Regions from separate parts of the Alcaligenes sp. SMD-FA genome, predicted to be linked through region 2. Evidence: riboswitches for the same ligand, from Rfam matches in the RefSeq annotation. Region 2 holds a riboswitch; the other holds the start of a gene.
The links. A riboswitch is a leader RNA that binds a small molecule or an ion and turns the genes downstream of it on or off. The one in region 2 is predicted to bind S-adenosylmethionine.
Positions count from the first base shown of each region.

Region 1: linked by a shared signal. The riboswitch ahead of OKX01_RS11130 (hypothetical protein) and the one ahead of metX (homoserine O-succinyltransferase MetX) in region 2 are both predicted to bind S-adenosylmethionine.

Region 1 covers NZ_CP110108.1:2,402,771-2,411,821, forward strand. Annotated here, with positions in the region: gene rnr (ribonuclease R) at 1-2,449, opposite strand, end outside; tRNA gene OKX01_RS11110 (tRNA-Leu) at 2,559-2,643, shown strand; gene OKX01_RS11115 (heavy-metal-associated domain-containing protein) at 3,155-3,409, opposite strand; gene OKX01_RS11120 (hypothetical protein) at 3,474-3,746, opposite strand; tRNA gene OKX01_RS11125 (tRNA-Leu) at 4,040-4,124, opposite strand; SAM-I-IV-variant riboswitch at 4,278-4,371, shown strand; gene OKX01_RS11130 (hypothetical protein) at 4,489-4,836, shown strand; gene OKX01_RS11135 (siderophore-interacting protein) at 4,833-5,633, opposite strand; gene OKX01_RS11140 (PadR family transcriptional regulator) at 5,615-6,208, opposite strand; tRNA gene OKX01_RS11145 (tRNA-Leu) at 6,370-6,454, shown strand; gene OKX01_RS11150 (NAD(P)/FAD-dependent oxidoreductase) at 6,948-8,021, opposite strand; gene OKX01_RS11155 (prepilin peptidase) at 8,353-9,033, opposite strand.
Region 2 covers NZ_CP110108.1:392,566-401,616, forward strand. Annotated here, with positions in the region: gene OKX01_RS01725 (class I SAM-dependent methyltransferase) at 268-1,044, opposite strand; gene OKX01_RS01730 (TonB-dependent receptor) at 1,041-3,089, opposite strand; gene gshA (glutamate--cysteine ligase) at 3,450-5,033, opposite strand; gene OKX01_RS01740 (hypothetical protein) at 5,228-5,758, shown strand; gene OKX01_RS01745 (response regulator transcription factor) at 5,688-5,963, opposite strand; SAM riboswitch at 6,167-6,245, shown strand; gene metX (homoserine O-succinyltransferase MetX) at 6,235-7,479, shown strand; gene metW (methionine biosynthesis protein MetW) at 7,476-8,105, shown strand; gene OKX01_RS01760 (muropeptide transporter) at 8,123-9,051, shown strand, end outside.

The sequences.
Region 1 (9,051 bases), 2.0 Mb from region 2:
TGGATTTGGCGGACTTGGCCGCCTTCTCCGTACTGCGTTCTTCATCCCGCTCGGCCTGCTTTTGAGAAGCTCGTCGCTGGGAGGCCGTGGTGCCCTTCAAGGCCAGCGGCTTGGTTGAAGCCGCTTTCTTGATGGGCCGCTCGGACGGATCAGACCCTTCGGCCGCCGCCTTCACCGCTTTGTAGCCCACGCCTTTAACCAGACGGAACTCAATACGGCGCGCCTCCAGATCAACACGGGCGACCTGCACTTGTACCGCATCGGTCAGACGATAGCGCAGACCAGTGCGCTCACCACGCAACTCGTTCGAGGTTTCGTTGTACTGGAAGTAATCTGCGCCCAGCTCCGAGACGTGAACCAGGCCCTCCACATACAAGGTATCCAACGTTACAAACAAACCAAAGCTGGTTACGCCACTGATCTTGCCAGAGTATTCCTCGCCCACGTGCTCTTTGACAAACCAGCACTTGAGCCAGGCTTCCACATCTTTAGAGGCCTCATCAGCACGACGTTCGCGCGCCGACAACAAGGCACCCAGTTTTTCCCAGCGTGCAAAATCACGCTTGCTGGCTGGCAAGGCGGCATCGCCCGGTTCTTCGGCAATCGCCGGAATGTAGCGCTGGCCTTTCAAAATACCCTTGATGACGCGGTGTACCAGCAAGTCCGGGTAACGGCGAATGGGCGAAGTGAAGTGAGCGTATTGTGAATAAGCCAGACCAAAGTGACCCGTTTTCTCCGGGCTGTAAATAGCCTGCTGCATGGAACGCAAGCACATGGTCTGAATAATGGCGAAGTCGGAACGACCACGAGCGGCGGCCACCACTTTGGCGTAATCGGCAGAAGTCGGTTCGTCGCCCCCTTCCAGGGTCAGACCCAAGCTACGTAAATATTCGCGCAAGGCTTCCAGCTTGGGTGGCGTTGGGCCCTCATGCACACGGTACAAACCATTGCGACGGCTACGAGCAATGAAATCGGCTGCGCAGGTGTTGGCTGCCAACATGCACTCTTCGATCAGCTTGTGGGCATCGTTACGAACCAGAGGTTCAATACGCTCGATGCGACCCAAGGGGTTACACACGATTTTGGTTTCAACCGTATCAAAATCAATGGCACCTCGTGCAGTGCGCTGCTCGGCCAACAAACGGTACAAGGAGTACAGGTTCTGCACAGGTTCAAGCACATGCTGAATCTGTGCGGCGGCCGGACCTGTAGGCTGCTGCAGGGCGCTCCAGATATCGGAATACGTGGTGCGCGCATGTGAGTGAATGACCGCTTCATAAAACTGATAGGCCGATACGGTGCCGGACTTGGGACCATCAGCCAAGACGACCATATCGCACACCATGACCAGACGGTCTACCGACGGGTTCAGAGAACAGATCCCGTTGGACAGGCTTTCTGGCAACATGGGGATCACACGGCGCGGGAAATACACGCTGGTACCCCGCTCCAGAGCGTCTTCATCCAAGGCATCGCCGGAGCGTACGTAATGGCTGACATCGGCAATCGCCACCAGCAATCGCCACGCCCAGCGCGAGCGTTTGCCCGTGCCAATATCAACGCGTTCGCAATACACCGCATCATCAAAGTCCCGTGCGTCTTCACCATCAATGGTGATGAAAGGGACATCGCGCAGATCAACGCGACCTTTATATTCCGATGGCTTTACCTTGGCAGGAATACGGGCTGCCTGCTTGAGAGCCTTCTCGGAGAAATCGACCGGCACTTCAAACTTGCGCACCGCTATTTCGATTTCCATGCCGGGATCATCAATTTCCCCCAGCACTTCAATGACACGCCCCAAAGGCTGGCGATGGCGCTCGGGCTGCTGGGTGATCTCTACCGTGACGACCTGACCGGGCTCGGCCTCGCCCTGATCTCCACTTGGGATCAGGATGTCGTGCTTGATACGCTGATCTTCGGGCACCACGATAAACGTGCCACGCTCGCGCAAGAACCGGCCCACCAGCTTACTGGTATGACGCGCAGTAACTTCGACAATCGAGGCATCTGGTTTGCCACGGTATTCACCGACGATACGCACCATAACGTGGTCGCCGTGCAACACTTTGGCCATCTCTCGTGGCGACAAAAACAGATCAGGCTGCCCATCGTCGCGCTGCAAGAAACCAAAACCGTCGCGATGGCCCAACACTTTGCCTGCGATAAAGCCAGTTTGGCTGTTTTTGCGAATTTTGCCTTCGGGGGAGATAAGCAGTTGCCCATCGCGCTCCATTGCGCGTACACGCCGCTCAAAACCCACCGTAATTTCTTTACCCAGGCCCAGCTTTTTCGCCAGAGCCTGCATGGTCAGGCCGTCTGCATCCTCGCGCAGCCCCGCCAAGATCACTTCCCGCGTCGGGGTATCCGGGTCAAAGTCAGGCGGCAACTCATAACGGCCCGTTGATTGAATACGGTCCTCAGTACTGTCTTGATGTTTTTTATTCAAAAGGACACTTCCATTATTAATAAAGTATGCCTATAATCTTTTTTCTTTGCTGCTCACGCAGCGAAGTCGTTAAAAAGCTTTTGGCACAACCATAAGCATACAACGATATGCCCAGGTGGCGGAATTGGTAGACGCGCATGGTTCAGGTCCATGTGCCTTCGGGTGTGGAGGTTCGAGTCCTCTCCTGGGCACCACAAATTCCTAAAAAGCCGATCATCGCAAGATGGTCGGCTTTTTTCATTCTCGCCCAGAAAGTCAGGTGCTTGAGCACCTGACGTGAGGACGAGAAAGGTCGGGCATGCAAGCCCGACCGGGGTCGCGCCTGTGAGACCGAGTCCTCTCCTGGGCACCAAAATTCCGAAAGGCCGATCATTTCTCAATGATCGGCCTTTTGTAGTTTGCTGCTTCACCAATTCAATATCCTTCAGTATCAGTGCGACAAAGCCTGACTGCGTCAGAAAACGAGCAGCAATGCGACTCCTTTCTTGTTTGAACACAGCCATTTCCACATAACGAATCATCACCACATAATCGGCTGCTTTCTTTACAAGCTTGTGAATGCATAGGCAAACAAGCACTGGCGGGACCAAGCTGAAACTCTCAGGGCGCCACACCATCACACCCGTGCCTGCCCCTGCTTCGTACAGCCATAAAAAAACCGACTGTGTTTCTACAATCGGTTTTCTGCTCCAGGATGTAGTGAGTTTAACCGCCACAACCACCGCAACAAGCACCATCTTCACCATGCACAGGTTTAGCGATTTGATAGCCTGCCTGCTCAACGGCCGCATGGAGGTCTTCCAGCGAGACCTGGGTTTCATCAAAACGGACCGATGCCTTTGCATTTTCGAACGAGGCATCTGCCGCTTGCACGCCATCGATAGCCGCCAAGGCAATGGCTACTTTATCGGCACATTCAGGATGTCGCAGACCCGCCAGTTTCAGCATTCCAACTTGCATTTTCTATCCCTTTAACATGAGGTGAGGCAGTTGATGAAATCGCCACCGCCCATAAAGATATATATTAAATAAATCTTATAAATACAGCAAGAGACAAGAAGCCACCATAGAGAAAAAAGCCCAGCTTGCGGCTGACTGACAGCAAAGCCACGATACTGAGTAACGCCGCCATAAGCAGGGGATAGCGGGGCGCCACAGGCGAACTCGCCCAGAAGGGCAATCCCGTGACGATCACCGGGACAAAACCGCAGAGTACAGCCACCCCAATGTTGTGACTCAAGGACATACAGGTGTTTTGCCCTACTACAGGCAGGAGCTCATGCAACTGCTGGGTCATGGAGCTGCGAGAAAGCCAAGAGCACAAGACTAGCCAGACGCAGGCTGCAATCAATAGAAAAGGCCAATCATCACTCTGAACACACACAACAAAAAGCCGACCATCTTGTGATGATCGACTTTTTTTGAGGAATTGGTGATATCCAGGAGAGGACTCGGTCACACAGGCGCAACCCCGGTCGGGCTTGCATGCCCGACCTTTCTCGTCCTCACGTCAGGTGCTCAAGCACCTGACTTTCTGGGCTGGAATGAAAAAAGCCGACCATCTTGCGATGATCGGCTTTTTAGGAATTTTGGTGCCCAGGAGAGGACTCGAACCTCCACACCCGAAGGCACATGGACCTGAACCATGCGCGTCTACCAATTCCGCCACCTGGGCTCTGACTGCGGAATTTGTTTTTCAACCAACCCCTGCAAGACAGAAGGTAACTATAGCACGATTTTTAAATGATGCAAACTATTTCTGTATTTTTTCATATCCGACGGAAATAAACGCGGCCCTTGCACTTCATAAGAATCGCTTTTATGCTTATTGCTATATCAAGAGTTGGGGCAACCCATGCCAACCTGTGTACCCGCACAAGGTGGATTCAAGATATGGCCATCTGGCAATCAATGGGATCATCAAGACAAGAACCCGCTGCCAGCGGGTTTTTTTATGCTTGGCCCCTGCCGGGCAAAGGGTCTTTTAATCCAACTTGCTCACCCGGAAGCGCCTTCCAAGAGCTAAACAGGAGTATTTCATGTCGTCTGCACCGTTTTACTATCACCTGACTTTAGAGCAGCACAGCTACCGCATTGTCCTGCGCCCCGGATGTTCCCGGCTGGCCGTGGTATGTGAACTGCATGCTGATACGGTCGGGGATTACGAGCCGCGCTGGCTGGGTTCCAGTTGTCGCGGTGGCTATTGGGCTCGCTTCCAGCATGATATCGACAGCACCTTGCTGCTGAACATGGATGCCATTGCCCGTTTGATTGACGAGCACCGTCTGGCTCATCCCAATGCCGTGCTGGATACGGATTTACAGCCCGTCCTGAACGTAGGCGGGCGCTTGCGCGCCCAGCCCTACCCTCAGCAAAAAGCCGCTTAGTCCAGACGTGGGGCATCCTCGCCCTGGTCACCTTGACGCCAGTAGCTACTGGCCCGAATCGCACCTTTGTCCAGACCGCGTTCTTGCACCCAGTATTCGCGCAGGCTTTGAGCGATGGCATATTCTGCGGCGACCCATACATGGCCGATGCCGCTCAGCTCGGGCGCAGCACGCAGGGCATCCAAAATGCCATTCAGACCGGCCAGCGAAGGAATCCAGTTCACCGTGACATGGTCCGGCGCTTCCATCGCACCCACGGTCAGCAGATTACGTGCCAGCACGTAAACCTGCACCTTCACGTTGGACGGTAGTTCATTCACTCGTCGCGCCATGGCAGGCACAGCGGTTTCGTCGCCAATCAGGATTTGCCAATCCAGATCCTTGCTGACCAGAAAGGAGCCGCGCGGACCGGCCACGCCCAGCTTGTCACCCTCTTTGGCTTGCATGGCCCATTGGCATGCAGGACCTTCACCATGGACCACAAAATCAATATCCATCTCAAGTTCCTGTTCACGGAACAGGCGAGGCGTGTAATCACGGATGGGGGGCTTTTCCTGTCCGGCAGCAAAGACCATGCCACGATCGCCCATTTGGGGCAGACGCAACTCTTTGGTGGCCGGGTCCGGGAAAATCAGCTTGACGTGATCATCAAAGCCGGGGGTATAAAAACCTTCCAGATCCGAGCCTTCCAGGGTGATGCGCACCATATCAGGACCCAATTCGCGCCGCTTTTTCACGGTCAGCAAACGCAACTTCAGGGTATGAGCCACTTTCTGCGTTAATTGTTCGGACTGCATTTTTCAGACTCCTTGGGCAAGTTCCGTATTTCGGCGATGGCTTTTTCCAGAATGGCCACCACCTCCGCCTGTCGCGCCAGACTGGCGGTCGATTGTTCAAACATGGCCTGCTTCAGGCTGTGGCGTACCTGGACAAATTCCGGCAACCAGCCCGTTTGCTCCTGCGCGGCCTTCAAATCCTCGTCGCTATTGTGTTCGGCCAGCATCTGCCGTATCCACACCAGCTTGCGCCCGCGATAGGTCAGGGACTGCATCAGGTAATCGCACTTTTCCTTTTGCTCTTGCAAATACGCTTGACCTTCCTTGGTCAGGCTGTACATCTTGCGACGACCTTCTTCTTCGATCAGCACCCAGCCTTGCGTGGCGCAATACGCAAGGGCGGGATACACCGCGCCCGCGCTGGGCACATAGCTGTTCTGGCTAAGCTGCGCAAAGCGGCGAATCAACTGATAACCGTGAGTACTGCCCTCTTTGAGCAGAACCATCAGCATGAGCTGCATGGCCCGAGCGGAGTACTTTCGGCCCTGGCCCATATCCAGCAGCATGCGCTCGACATCCACTGTATTGAATTTCATGTCCATACTCTTATGCTATATCACATGACACACTATAATGATAATGAGAATGCTAATCAACTAAAAACTGAAATTGAATTTATCGAGTGAAAAACGCTTGCTTTACTTTGGGATCTCATCCTATAATTTAATGCTTGAGACGGGCAGCAGCCTTAATCAAAGCCCAGGTGGCGGAATTGGTAGACGCGCATGGTTCAGGTCCATGTGCCTTCGGGTGTGGAGGTTCGAGTCCTCTCCTGGGCACCAAAATTCCGAAAAGCCGATCATCGCAAGATGGTCGGCTTTTTTCATTCCAGCCCAGAAAGACAGGTGCTTGAGCACCTGACGTGGGGACGAGAAAGGTCAGGCATGCAAGCCCGACCGGGGACGCGCCTGTGTGACCGAGTCCTCTGCTGAGCACCACAAATTCCTCAAAAAAAAACCGATCATCGCAAGATGGTCGGCTTTTTGTTTTGTACATTCAGCACACAAAAGGTTTGAAAATCGTGTTTGAGGGCGAGAATAGTTGCCATGCAAATTCTGCGGGGATCATCTCGATGCGCCCAAGCTCTCTGCTGGCACTACAACCGCCGACCAGTAGAACTTCTTTCAGGATGCAACTCAAAGCGCCCAGAACAAACTCCAGCTGCACTGAAGAATAACCAAGCACAAAAAAGCCGAAACAGTGCCCATGTTGCTTCGGCTTTTTTACTCTGGCGGTGTTATCGCAAGTTATTCAGCTATCCCACCCTCTTCACCATCATTCCAATGGGCGATGACGACGTTGCCAGAAAGGCTGTGCCGCGTAGCGTTGCTCCATCCCATACAAAGCGTGCTGCGAATTCAAATGGCGCACCAAGCCCAGCAGATAGTCTTTCTCGTAAGCTCGAGCCGGTTCCGAATTGCCTTGTGTCAGGGCCACAGCAGCTTGCGCCGCTTGTGATCCGCTCCACAAGGCCGTTGCCAAACCGTTGGCGGCCAAGGGGTCCATGGCCGCGCCTGCATCGCCTGCTCGCAAGATACGACCTTCCACGAAGTAAGACACTGTGCAGCTGGCAGCGGCGCTGACTTTAGGCGTGTAGTCGGCCATCTTGCTATCCAGACCCAGGCTTTCCATACGCACCCGTGCCGCATCAGCACAGCCCAGCAAACCGGCCCATACCGCACCATCACGGCTCAAGCCATCAGGCAAAAGATCCGAGTCCGAGAACAAGGCCACCATCAAGCGATGACCTGGCATGGGGGACAAATACCACCAGCCCAGCTCTACCGCCTCCACCAGAGAAGCGGCTAATGGCTCGGCTCCTTCGGGCAAGTCAAAGACATGCCAGGCAGCGACCAGTCTGTCCAGACGATGGCGCTCGGCTGCCGCACCGGCGGACACGGCCGCACGGCCGGTGCAATCGATCAAGGCCGTTGCCTCCAGGCTGCTACCGTCTGCCAGCCTGGCAATGACTCCTTCCGCTTGATGCTCCAGACTCAAGACGCGAGTCTGGCGAATACTGACCTTCATTTCTTTTTGCACGCGCTCAAACAGCACCTGCTCCAGACGGGCCTTGTCCAGCAAATAGCCCTGCCCGTCCTCATCCTGCACGGTACGCAATCCTGCGCCACCCCATACTGAAAAACGCCCTTGAGAGCGCAAGGCAACCGCCTCGTCCAGGCAGCTTGCCCAGCCCAGACTGGTCAAGACCACGGCCCCGCGTTCGGACAAGGTCTCGCCAAACGAGGGCTGGGGCTCCTGAGGAGACACCAGCGTCACTTCCTGACCTTGCATACTCAGGCGACGCGCCGCCGCTAAACCCGCCACACCGGCGCCAACAACAATAATCATGCCTTCATCCTCAGGTTCCCGCCTGCTTTATCAGCGGGACAATGTCCATAGAACCGCGTTGTACTTACCCATACAGCCCGGGCGGAACTCCCGCCTGCCCGACTGGCCCCGGACGTTTTACCACGACAGCCCGGTGAGGAAAACGATTTAAACCCAATAGGCACACTCAAGCCTATTGCAGCCACCTTAAACAGAAAAATCCACGAAACCCCGCGTCGATCCCCCCTCCCGAAAAAGGCCACGAATTAGCACGCATCAACACACATAAAATCCAACAAAGGGAAAACCGGCGGTCATTTTTTTATAGTTATAAAAATCACGAGACTTTTCTTTACAAAATGCGAGGCAACGAAAACAACATGACCCAGCCTCCCAACACCAGATAGGGGCCAAAGTGAATCGCCTGCCCTGCTTGCAAACGCCCACCAAGGCGCAGGACCAGAGCCGCCAACAGGCCCAGTATCGATGCCGATAACAACACCCCCGGCAACGCAGTTGCTCCCAACCAGGCCCCCAAGGCAGCCAGTAACTTGAAGTCGCCATACCCCATGCCCGCGCGTCCGGTCAGCAACAAGAACACATGGTTCAACAGCCACAGCAATCCGTAACCCAGCGCCGCCCCCATCACTGCCAAGGGCAGGCTACTAAAAGTGTGATCCAGGTTGACCAGCAAACCCAGCCACAGCAAGGGTAAAGTCAGGCGATCGGGCAGATAGCCGGTTTCCGCATCAATCCAGGCCAGTAAGGCCGTCCCGGCGATCAACACGCAAGCCGCCACTGCCGCTGGCGTCAGTTGCCAGCGCCAACCGGCCCATAGCATCAAGACCAAGGCCAGGCTCTGGCATACCCACCCCCATTGGCGATGGGTACGCGGCGAACGCCTGGTCAGTTCAGGCTCCAGCTCGATGGGCAGGCTCCAGGACAAGCGTCGGGCAGGCCAGACGAAACAGATTGCCAAGACCAGAGCAAGCCCCATTCCCGCCCAGGCATTGCCCCACGACGTCCACATCATAATGATCCTTCACTGGGT
Region 2 (9,051 bases):
TTGATCTCGATCATTTGGCCTAGGGCAAAATGATTAATTTCATCTGTATGGTTGTGTTCAGCCTTTGCCTGGAGGCGGGGCAAGGTGTTCTCAGGTCAATCAGCTAGGGATAATGTTTGAAACAAGCAGGGCAGTGCCTGATAAGAATAGGGAACCAGGCGGTGCTTCGGGGGCCTTGCTGCGACACGGTGTGAAGCAGTGGTGTATTGGAAAAGATAAAGGGGCTGACAAGGCCCCTTTATCTTTTTCCTGTGTTGCTTTCTGGTTTTAAATAGCTTCGGCACAAATCACATAGTCATGACCATGACGCAGACCTCCCAAGGTCTGATTCAAGGCCAGGGCCTGCTTACGCAAGGTTTGGACATGCTCGGACAAGGCCAAGGCCAGATTACGGTCCTTCAGACGGCGCAGGCGCCCGTCACACATATCCAGTTGACCGTGGATAAAGCTGTCGCCGTAACGAATGCCAAAGCGTTGTGCATCCACACAACGGTAGCCGGATTGCCGCAAATGACGCAGTACCCAGTCCATCGGGTATTCGCGATACGGGCGCTCGCCGGCCAGCAGCAGGCAGGCATCGCGTAAACGGCCTATTTCCACAATCAATTTGCCCGCCGGGTCCGTGCTGCTATAAGGCACGTAAGGTTCCAGACCAATAATATAGAGACGCTGGCTGGTAAGCGGTCGCAGGCGGCTGAACAACTGGTCCTGGGTGTAGGGGGCAAAGCCGTCTATGGCACCGAGCAGATAATCCGCCAGAACCGTGTCAAAGCGTTCGCCTTGCAGAAACTCCGGGTCGCTCCAGTTGCCCACCAGAAGGCGGTCCTCGGGACGTTTCTGATCCCCCAGCTCTTGTGTTACTTGCTCGGCCATGCCTGGTGAGGCCGTAATGGCCGTCCAGCGTTCGGTGTCCAGTGTCAGCAGCCAGCGCAACGAGCCCTTGCCGGTGCCGGCATCCAGAACGTTGCCCCAGGGGCGCTCGCCCTGCATGTCGGCCACGATCTGGTAGAGACGGCTACCGGTGTGTAGGGCAGTCTTGCTCAAAATTCCACCTGTATCCCGGCCAGGATGTTGCGTCCCATCAAGGGGGCCTGACGGGCAATAAAGGAGGTATGGCGGTAGGCCAACTTGTTCAGCAAGTTATTTCCTCTCAGATACAGGGTGTAGGTGTTTTGGTCCATATGCAGGCGGTAGCTTAAACCCATGCTGAGCAAACCGAAGGAGGGCGATCCTTCTTCATGTTCAGCCACGCGATTTTGGGCGAAGGTATGGGTGTAACCCACAAAACCGGACCAGTTCTGCCAGTTCACATCCGTGCGAATACCCAGGCGGGCGGCAGGCATGCGGGGCAGGTTGCGGCCGGGATCTTGCAGTTTACCGCGCACCAGATCGCCATAGACGCTCAGCGAGGCCCAGGAAGTGACCGGGTAGGAGGCCTCGGCTTCCAGGCCCCAGAATTGAGCTTTGTCCTGGCTGTATTGAATCAGCTGGAAGTCTTCGTGATGGTCCAGGCTGCGGCCATAAATATAGTTCGAGCTGCGGGTGTAGAAGGTACGCAAATCAAAGCGCAGATCACCCAGGTGTTTTTGCAGGCCCAGATCGACAGTATGGCTGGTCTCACGATCCAGGTTAGGATCACCGCGCTCATAGCTGAGCGTGGCAAAGTGTACGCCTTTGGCGAACAGTTCCTGAGCCGTGGGCAGACGCTGCGAGCGGGAGATGGACAGGCTGGCAGCGTATTCAGGCGCAAAGTCCCAGACGGTGCCCAAGGAGAAGGAGGTGGCCGTGCCTTTGCGGCGCTCCAGGGTTTGCGAGTCGGGTGTGACGGTTTGCCATTCCTGACGAGCGCCCAGTTCCAGACGCCAGTCGTCCCAGTTCACGCTTTCGAGCAGGAACAAGCCCTGGCTGCGAGTCCGGGTGGGCGGGATGAAGTTTTCCGTGCCGTCGCGGGAAGCAAAATCAGACTGGCTGGTTTGCAGGCCGATAACGCCTTCAAAGGGCCCCCAAGGATTGTGTTCCAGCTCCAGGCGGGTGTCGTAGCCGCGATTGGTAAAGCGGGTGCCCGCTATATCCCCATCTTTTTCGACGTGCTGGTAGTCGGTGGCCCCGGCGCGCAGGCGAGCACGCTTGAAGCCGGGTAAAGGATCACGCAGTTCGCCGCGTATATCGAAACGCTCGGTGCGCAGGTGAGCCGTGGCTGAATGATCATGGTCATGATCGTGTCCGTGATCGTGTCCGTGATCGTGATCGTGACCATGGCCGCCACAATGCAGGGTGGCACCGTGTGGGTGGCAGTCCTCATATTCATGGCTGTGACCGGGCAGGCCGTAGCTGCCCTCGCGGTAAGAGTACGCCGCGCCTATGTAGCCACGATCGCCAATAAAGGACAGACCGATGCTGCCAGTATCTGTGCTGGAGTCCGAGTCCTTGACACGGCTGTCGGTCCAGTTGGGGACACGATAGTCGCGGCTGCGGTGTGAGGCACCTTCGACGTGCAAGGCGATATTGCCTTCGCCTGCTGTCATTTCCACTGCGCCGATCCTGCCACGGTCAGCGGTGGAACCCTGAGCGCGCACCGAACCTTCAAACCCCTTTTCGGGGATGGCTGTGGGGATTTTGCGATCCAATACGTTGACGACACCGCCAATGGCACCACCGCCGTACAGCAGGGCTGATGGGCCACGTAGCACCTCGATGCGGTCTGCCTGCCAGGTGTCGACCGTGATGGTGTGATCGGGCGAGATGGCCGACGCATCCATGACCTCTGCGCCATCGCTCAGGACTTTGACGCGGGGCGCGGTCTGACCACGAATGACGGGGCGGCTGGCACCGCTACCGAAACTGTCTACATGAATGCCGACCTCACCGTCCAGCAATTCACCCAAGGTGCTGCTGCGACGCAAATCCAGTTTGGGGCCTTGCAGGACCGTGCTGGCGGTGGCCAGTTCGGTTTGTCGCAAGGCCAGGGGGCTGGCGGAGATTCGGATAGGGGCCAGCTCAGGGACAGGTTCTTCAAGTTCATTGGCTTGGGCAGAGGCACACAAAAGCAGCGCCAGGGCAAGTGGCAAGGGACGGGGTTGGAAACGCATTTCATCTTCCGGTTTATTAATTTTCGGATGTTATAACATAACAATAACTTTTCAAAATAGAGGGAAAAACTTTTTGAGGGAAGGGGAAAAGAGAACTTGTCGGGTGTGTGGCTCAATGTGAACCCGGTCTCCCATTCGTGTGCAGAAGACGGTCAAGAAAAGCCCCCACGCGACGCCTTCGGCTTGTTGCCGCCCTAGGAGGACTTTTTGCTGGGGGCGCCGAGCCGTGAGGCGGCCCGGCGACAAAAAAACCTTCGCGACGACTTCGGCTTGCTGTCCCCCGGGGAGAGGTTTTGCCTTGGGGCGGCTCGGCGAAAAAAAAAAACCGCCCTTGCGGGCGGCATTGCATCACGATGTCGTTTAACTATTCTCCACCGCAGGAGGAATCAGGTTGCGTTCGTAGCGATGGACGTAGTCCTCAAAAGACTCTTGATCTTGCGCTTCGATATCAATCTGGGCTTGCAGAGACTCTTTAGCCTGTTGCTCGAAGGCGGCTTGCTTGTCGGCTGACAAAGGATGGGCCAGCAAGGTTTCGTGATGCTCGCGGCTGCGTTGCAATGCGTAGTCGTGAAAACTTAAGCCGGTTTCACGCAAATGGTGTAGCAACTGGGCAGACGGAGTCAGCTCCGGGTTGTCCAGCTTGCGGATTTGGGCCTGCACAGCTTCTGTGTGACCGTGGGTATTGAGAGCCTGGTCCAGCATTTGCGCGTAAGGCAGCAGGGATTCCAGAATCTCATGGCCCCAGTCTTGCAGGCTGACGCTTTCCTTTTGTTGATTGGTCAGCATCAGGCCGGGGCGACGGCCTTCACGTACGACGGTCGCAAAGTTGTTTTTGCTGTCCTGACAGTAACCGCCATCCGGGAAGAAGGGGCTGTCTTGTACGGTACAGAACAGCAGGAACGTATCCAGAAAGCGGCAGGTTTGCTCGGAAATGCCGGTGGGCGATTCCGGGTCGATATCCAGGCAGCGTACTTCGATATATTCCACACCACGCTGGGCCAGGGCGGTGGCCGGACGCTCGCTGCGCTGGGTGGTGCGCTTGGGGCGAATGCTGGAGTAGTACTCGTTTTCAATCTGCAGAATATGGGTGTTGAGCTGAATCCATTCGCCATTGCGGTGGGTGCTTAGCTTTTCGTAATCCGGCCAAGGGGTGACGGCAGCGTGATACATGCGCATCACAAAGGTGTCCAGGTCGTTGTAGCAAAGCTGAAGTTCGGCCTGGGCTTCCTTGTTGTGATAGCCCAGATCGCTCATGCGCAGGCTGGTCGCCCAGGGCATGGTCAGTGTGTCGTCGTCGATCTTGTCCAGATTGTTGTTGCGACCTTGCAGGAAGTTCGCATCCAGTACGGGCGAGGCACCAAACAGGTACATCAGCAGCCAGGAGTAGCGCGTGAAGTTGCGGATCAGCGCCAAATAGCCGTTGGAGCGCTGGTCTTGCAAATTGTCGCCACAGACATTGAGCAAGGGCCAGATCCCATCTGGCAGAGAGAAGTTGTAATGCACCCCGGCGATACATTGCATGGGTTTGCCGTAGCGCTCGGCAAGACCACGGCGGTACACATGCTTGAGCATGCCCGTGTTGGACGTGCCGTACCAGGCAATGGCAATATCCTTTTCGGCAGGCAGCAGCGCAGGCATGGACTGGTTCCAGATCATTTCCTGATCCAGCTTGCCAGCCACAAATGTGTGGATGTCAGTCAGCTCTTGCAGCACGTCCTCGACTCGGGCTTGCGGTTCAGTAATCAGCTCCAGCAGGGCCTCGGCGTAGTCGGTGGTGATGTGGCCGTTGGTCAGGGCCGACCCAATGGCTTTAGGGTGGGGGGTCGCTGCCAATTGGCCCAGCGCATCGACGCGCAGTCCTTCTTTTTCGATGCCGCGCAAGATTCCCTGCAAAATCTCGGGATTCTGTTGCAGGGCAAGGCGGCGTTCGTGGCTGGTGTTCATGGTGGTGTTTCCCACTTTCGAAATCGGGTGCAAGATACGGGACTGTTCAAAGGGGCCTGGCCCCGTCTATAAATAGTAGTCCGACCACACTTGCTTTGTTAAGTTGCGCCAAAAGGCGTATCGGGCAGGGCGAGTATAAGGCGGCTGTTGAGCCAGCCGATGAAAAGCATGAAACGGGATACGGGATTAGCACCATGATGATCAGGCGCATTATTGCGATACTGGCGGCCTTCTTGACTTTGGCCGCCTGCAGTCCGGAGTTTAACTGGCGCAAGGTTCAGCTTGAACACACTGGCCTGTCGGCCATGTTGCCCGGTAAGCCCACCACCAGTCACCGATTGCTGGATTTCGAGCAGTATCAACTGGATTTTTATCTGACGACCGCCACGGCGGGTGGACAAAGCTACACCGTGGGTCATGTGATTTTGCCCACGGAGCTGCAACAGGACGAGACCGCCCGCCAACGCTTGTACGAGGCGCTGCATGACTCTTTGCGCGGGAAATTCATACCGGATGGGCAGGTCAGCGAGAAAAGCCAGATACAACTGCCACCACCAGGTCAGGTGTTTTTCATGACGCGCGATGTGGGGGGCGTCGCCTTGCGGCTGGAGGCCATGATCCGTATGGAGCCAGGCTGGATAGTGCAGGGCTTTGTTATGACGGATTCCGGTAAGGCTCCGGATGCGGCTCAGGCAAAGGTTTTCTTTGACGGCTTAGCTCGCTAGCTGGGTCGCCGCTGATCAGACGCCGCTGCAAGGCCAGGGTAATGGCCGCTTGGCGGCTGTAGACCCCAAGCTTGGCGTAGGCGTTTTGAAAGTGAAAGTTGATCGTGCGCTCAGTAATGCCCAGGATGATGCTGATTTCCCAACTGGTCTTGCCATGGGCAGCCCAGTTCAGGCAGGACTGTTCGCGTGAAGTTAAATGCGTCACGGTAAAGCCATTCCTCATGCATTCGTGGTAAACGTCAGGCCAATGTACTCAAATTTAGCTTAGCTGGCAGACAGATGAGAATGAAAATAATGATGTAAATCAAAGCATTGACTTTTCTTGGCTGCGTTCATTGCCCAGGGTCCTGAATCGATCCAGCTTGGTCGATTTGGACGTCGCGCCGCAGCGATGCTAGAATTTTGTCTTATACGTTTTGCGCCGATTTGCCTGATCCGCTTGCGGGCGCTCCATAAATCCAGCTAAAGAGGTCCTGATGGCCACTGATTCCGTCCCTAGCGCCGACACTGGCGCCCTTAGCCCATCCTGCGGATTGATCCCCGAAGGTTCCGTGGGCCCCGTACAAGCCGAACTCATCGCCTTTGACGAACCCCTGCATCTGCGCAGCGGGCAAGTGCTGCCCAGCTACGAGCTGGCAGTCGAAACCTATGGCACCCTTAACGACGAACGCAGCAATGCCGTATTGGTGTGCCATGCCCTCAATGCCTCGCACCACGTGGCCGGGTATTACGACGACGATCCTAAAAGCATAGGCTGGTGGGACAATATGGTCGGCCCTGGCAAAGCAGTGGATACCGATCGTTTCTTTGTCATCGGCGTCAACAATATCGGCTCCTGCTTTGGCTCGACCGGCCCGTCCAGTATCAACCCTGCCACTGGCAAACCGTGGGGCTCCGAGTTTCCCGTGCTGACGGTAGAAGACTGGGTTCGTGCTCAGGCCCGCTTGGCCGATTACTTTGGCATCCGCAAGTTTGCTGCCGTCATGGGGGGCTCCTTGGGTGGCATGCAGGCCCTGAGCTGGGCCATCAGTTGCCCCGAGCGTGTGGAGAACTGTGTGGTTATTGCCAGCACCCCGCGCCTGTCGGCCCAGAACATTGCCTTTAACGAAGTGGCCCGCAGCGCCATTTTGTCCGACCCGCAGTTTCACGGTGGGAATTACTACGAGCATGGTGTGGTGCCTAAAGCAGGTCTGGGCGTTGCCCGCATGGTGGGCCATATCACCTATTTGTCTGATACGGCCATGGCCGAAAAATTTGGCCGTAATCAGCGTGCGCCAGCCCAAGGTGGCGAATACAACTACAACTACGGCGTGGAATTCGAGGTCGAATCCTATTTGCGTTATCAAGGCGAGAAGTTCTCGCGCTATTTTGACGCCAATACCTACCTGATCATCACTCGTGCGCTGGATTACTTTGACCCTGCGCGCCAGTCTCAGGGGGACCTGGTCAAGGCACTGGAAAATGTGCAGGCCAAGTTCTTGCTGGTGTCCTTCACCACGGACTGGCGTTTCTCGCCCGAGCGTTCGCGTGAAATCGTGCAGGCCCTGCTGCGCAATCAGCGCCAGGTAACGTATGCTGAAATCGATGCCCCGCACGGGCACGACGCTTTTTTGCTGGAAGACCCTCGTTATCATGCCGTTGTGCAGGGATACTATGACCAGATCGCCGCTAATTTGGGCTTGCCTGCGCGCACGCGCACGACAGGGGTGCTGGCAGAATGACTAAGCCGCAAACACAGGTGGATGATGTCATGTTAAGACCGGATTTGCTGCGCATTGCGCAGTGGATTGAGCCAGGTTCGCGTGTGCTGGATCTGGGCTGTAACGATGGCACTTTGCTGGCGCATCTGCGCGATACGCGCCAGGTCGTTGGCACAGGCGTAGAGCTGAACGACCAGTTCGTGATTGCTTCGGTGCGTCGTGGCGTCAATGTCATTCAGCAGGACTTGGAAGAGGGTCTGGCGCTATTTAGCGATCAGCAGTTTGACACCGTTGTGCTGTCCAAAACCTTACAGTCCATGCACCATACCGAGCACATCCTGCGCGAGATGGCGCGGGTGGCGCGGTATGGTATCGTCTCGTTTCCTAACTTCGGTTATTGGCCGCATGGCTGGAGCATTTTGCGCGGACGCATGCCGGTCACTGGCGAAATGCCTTACCAGTGGTACAACACGCCCAACATCCATTTGTGCACCATGAAAGACTTTCAAGATCTGGCCCAGGCGGTGGGGGTACGCATTCTTGATCGTGCCGCATTCAATGGTCGCGACACGGTGCGCTTTTTACCGGGCTGGCGCAGTACTTTGGCCATGTATCGTTTCGAGTCTCCCCATTTTCTTGCTGCTTAGCGCTAATAAGGCCTGACGTGTCACGTGTCTATACCAGTCCCCGAGTCTTGCCTTTGCTGATTCTGGGGTTTGCCAGCGGCCTGCCTCTGGCCCTGGTTTCAGGCACCTTGCAGGCCTGGGCGACGGTTGAAAATGTTTCGCTGACCGAGATCGGTTTTCTGACGCTGGTTGGCTCGGCCTATACGCTGAAGTTTCTGTGGGCCCCCCTGATTGACCGCTATGCACCACCGTTCATGGGGCGCAGGCGTGGCTGGATATTGTTGACCCAATTGCTGCTGGCCGCCTCGATTGCGGCCATGGGTTTGTTTTCTCCTTCCGTAAACCTGACTGCGTTGGCCTTGCTGGCCGTGTGGGTGGCCTTTTTGTCAGCGACGCAGGACATTGCCTTCGATGCCTATTGCACCGATGTGCTGCAAGCGCAGGAGCGGGCGGCGGGGGCGGCGGTCAAGGTCATGGGTTACCGCATCGCCATGATCGTCTCCGGTGGTCTGGCCTTGATTCTGGCGGATCGCTGGTTGGGCTGGTCCAATACCTATTTTCTGATGGGTGGTTTCATGGCTCTGTGTGCGCTGGTGACCTTGATTTCACCAGAACCACAGGAACAGAGCCGTCCGCCCCGTAGCTTGTCTGAGGCGGTCGTGGCACCGTTGGCAGATTTTTTCTCGCGCCCTGGCGCCTGGAGTATTTTGGCGCTGATCGTGCTCTACAAGCTGGGCGATGCCTTTGCCGGTGCCTTGTCCACCACCTTTTTGATTCGTGCGGCCGGTTTTACGCTGTCCGAGGTTGGCACGATCAATAAGGTGTTTGGCCTGGCGGCGACGGTGGTTGGGGCCTTGATGGGCGGGGCAATCATGGCTCGTCTGGGTCTGTACCGGGCCTTGATGATCTTTGGTGTGTTGCAGGCTGTCTCCAACCTGGGTTATTGGTGGATTGCGATTGAAACCGC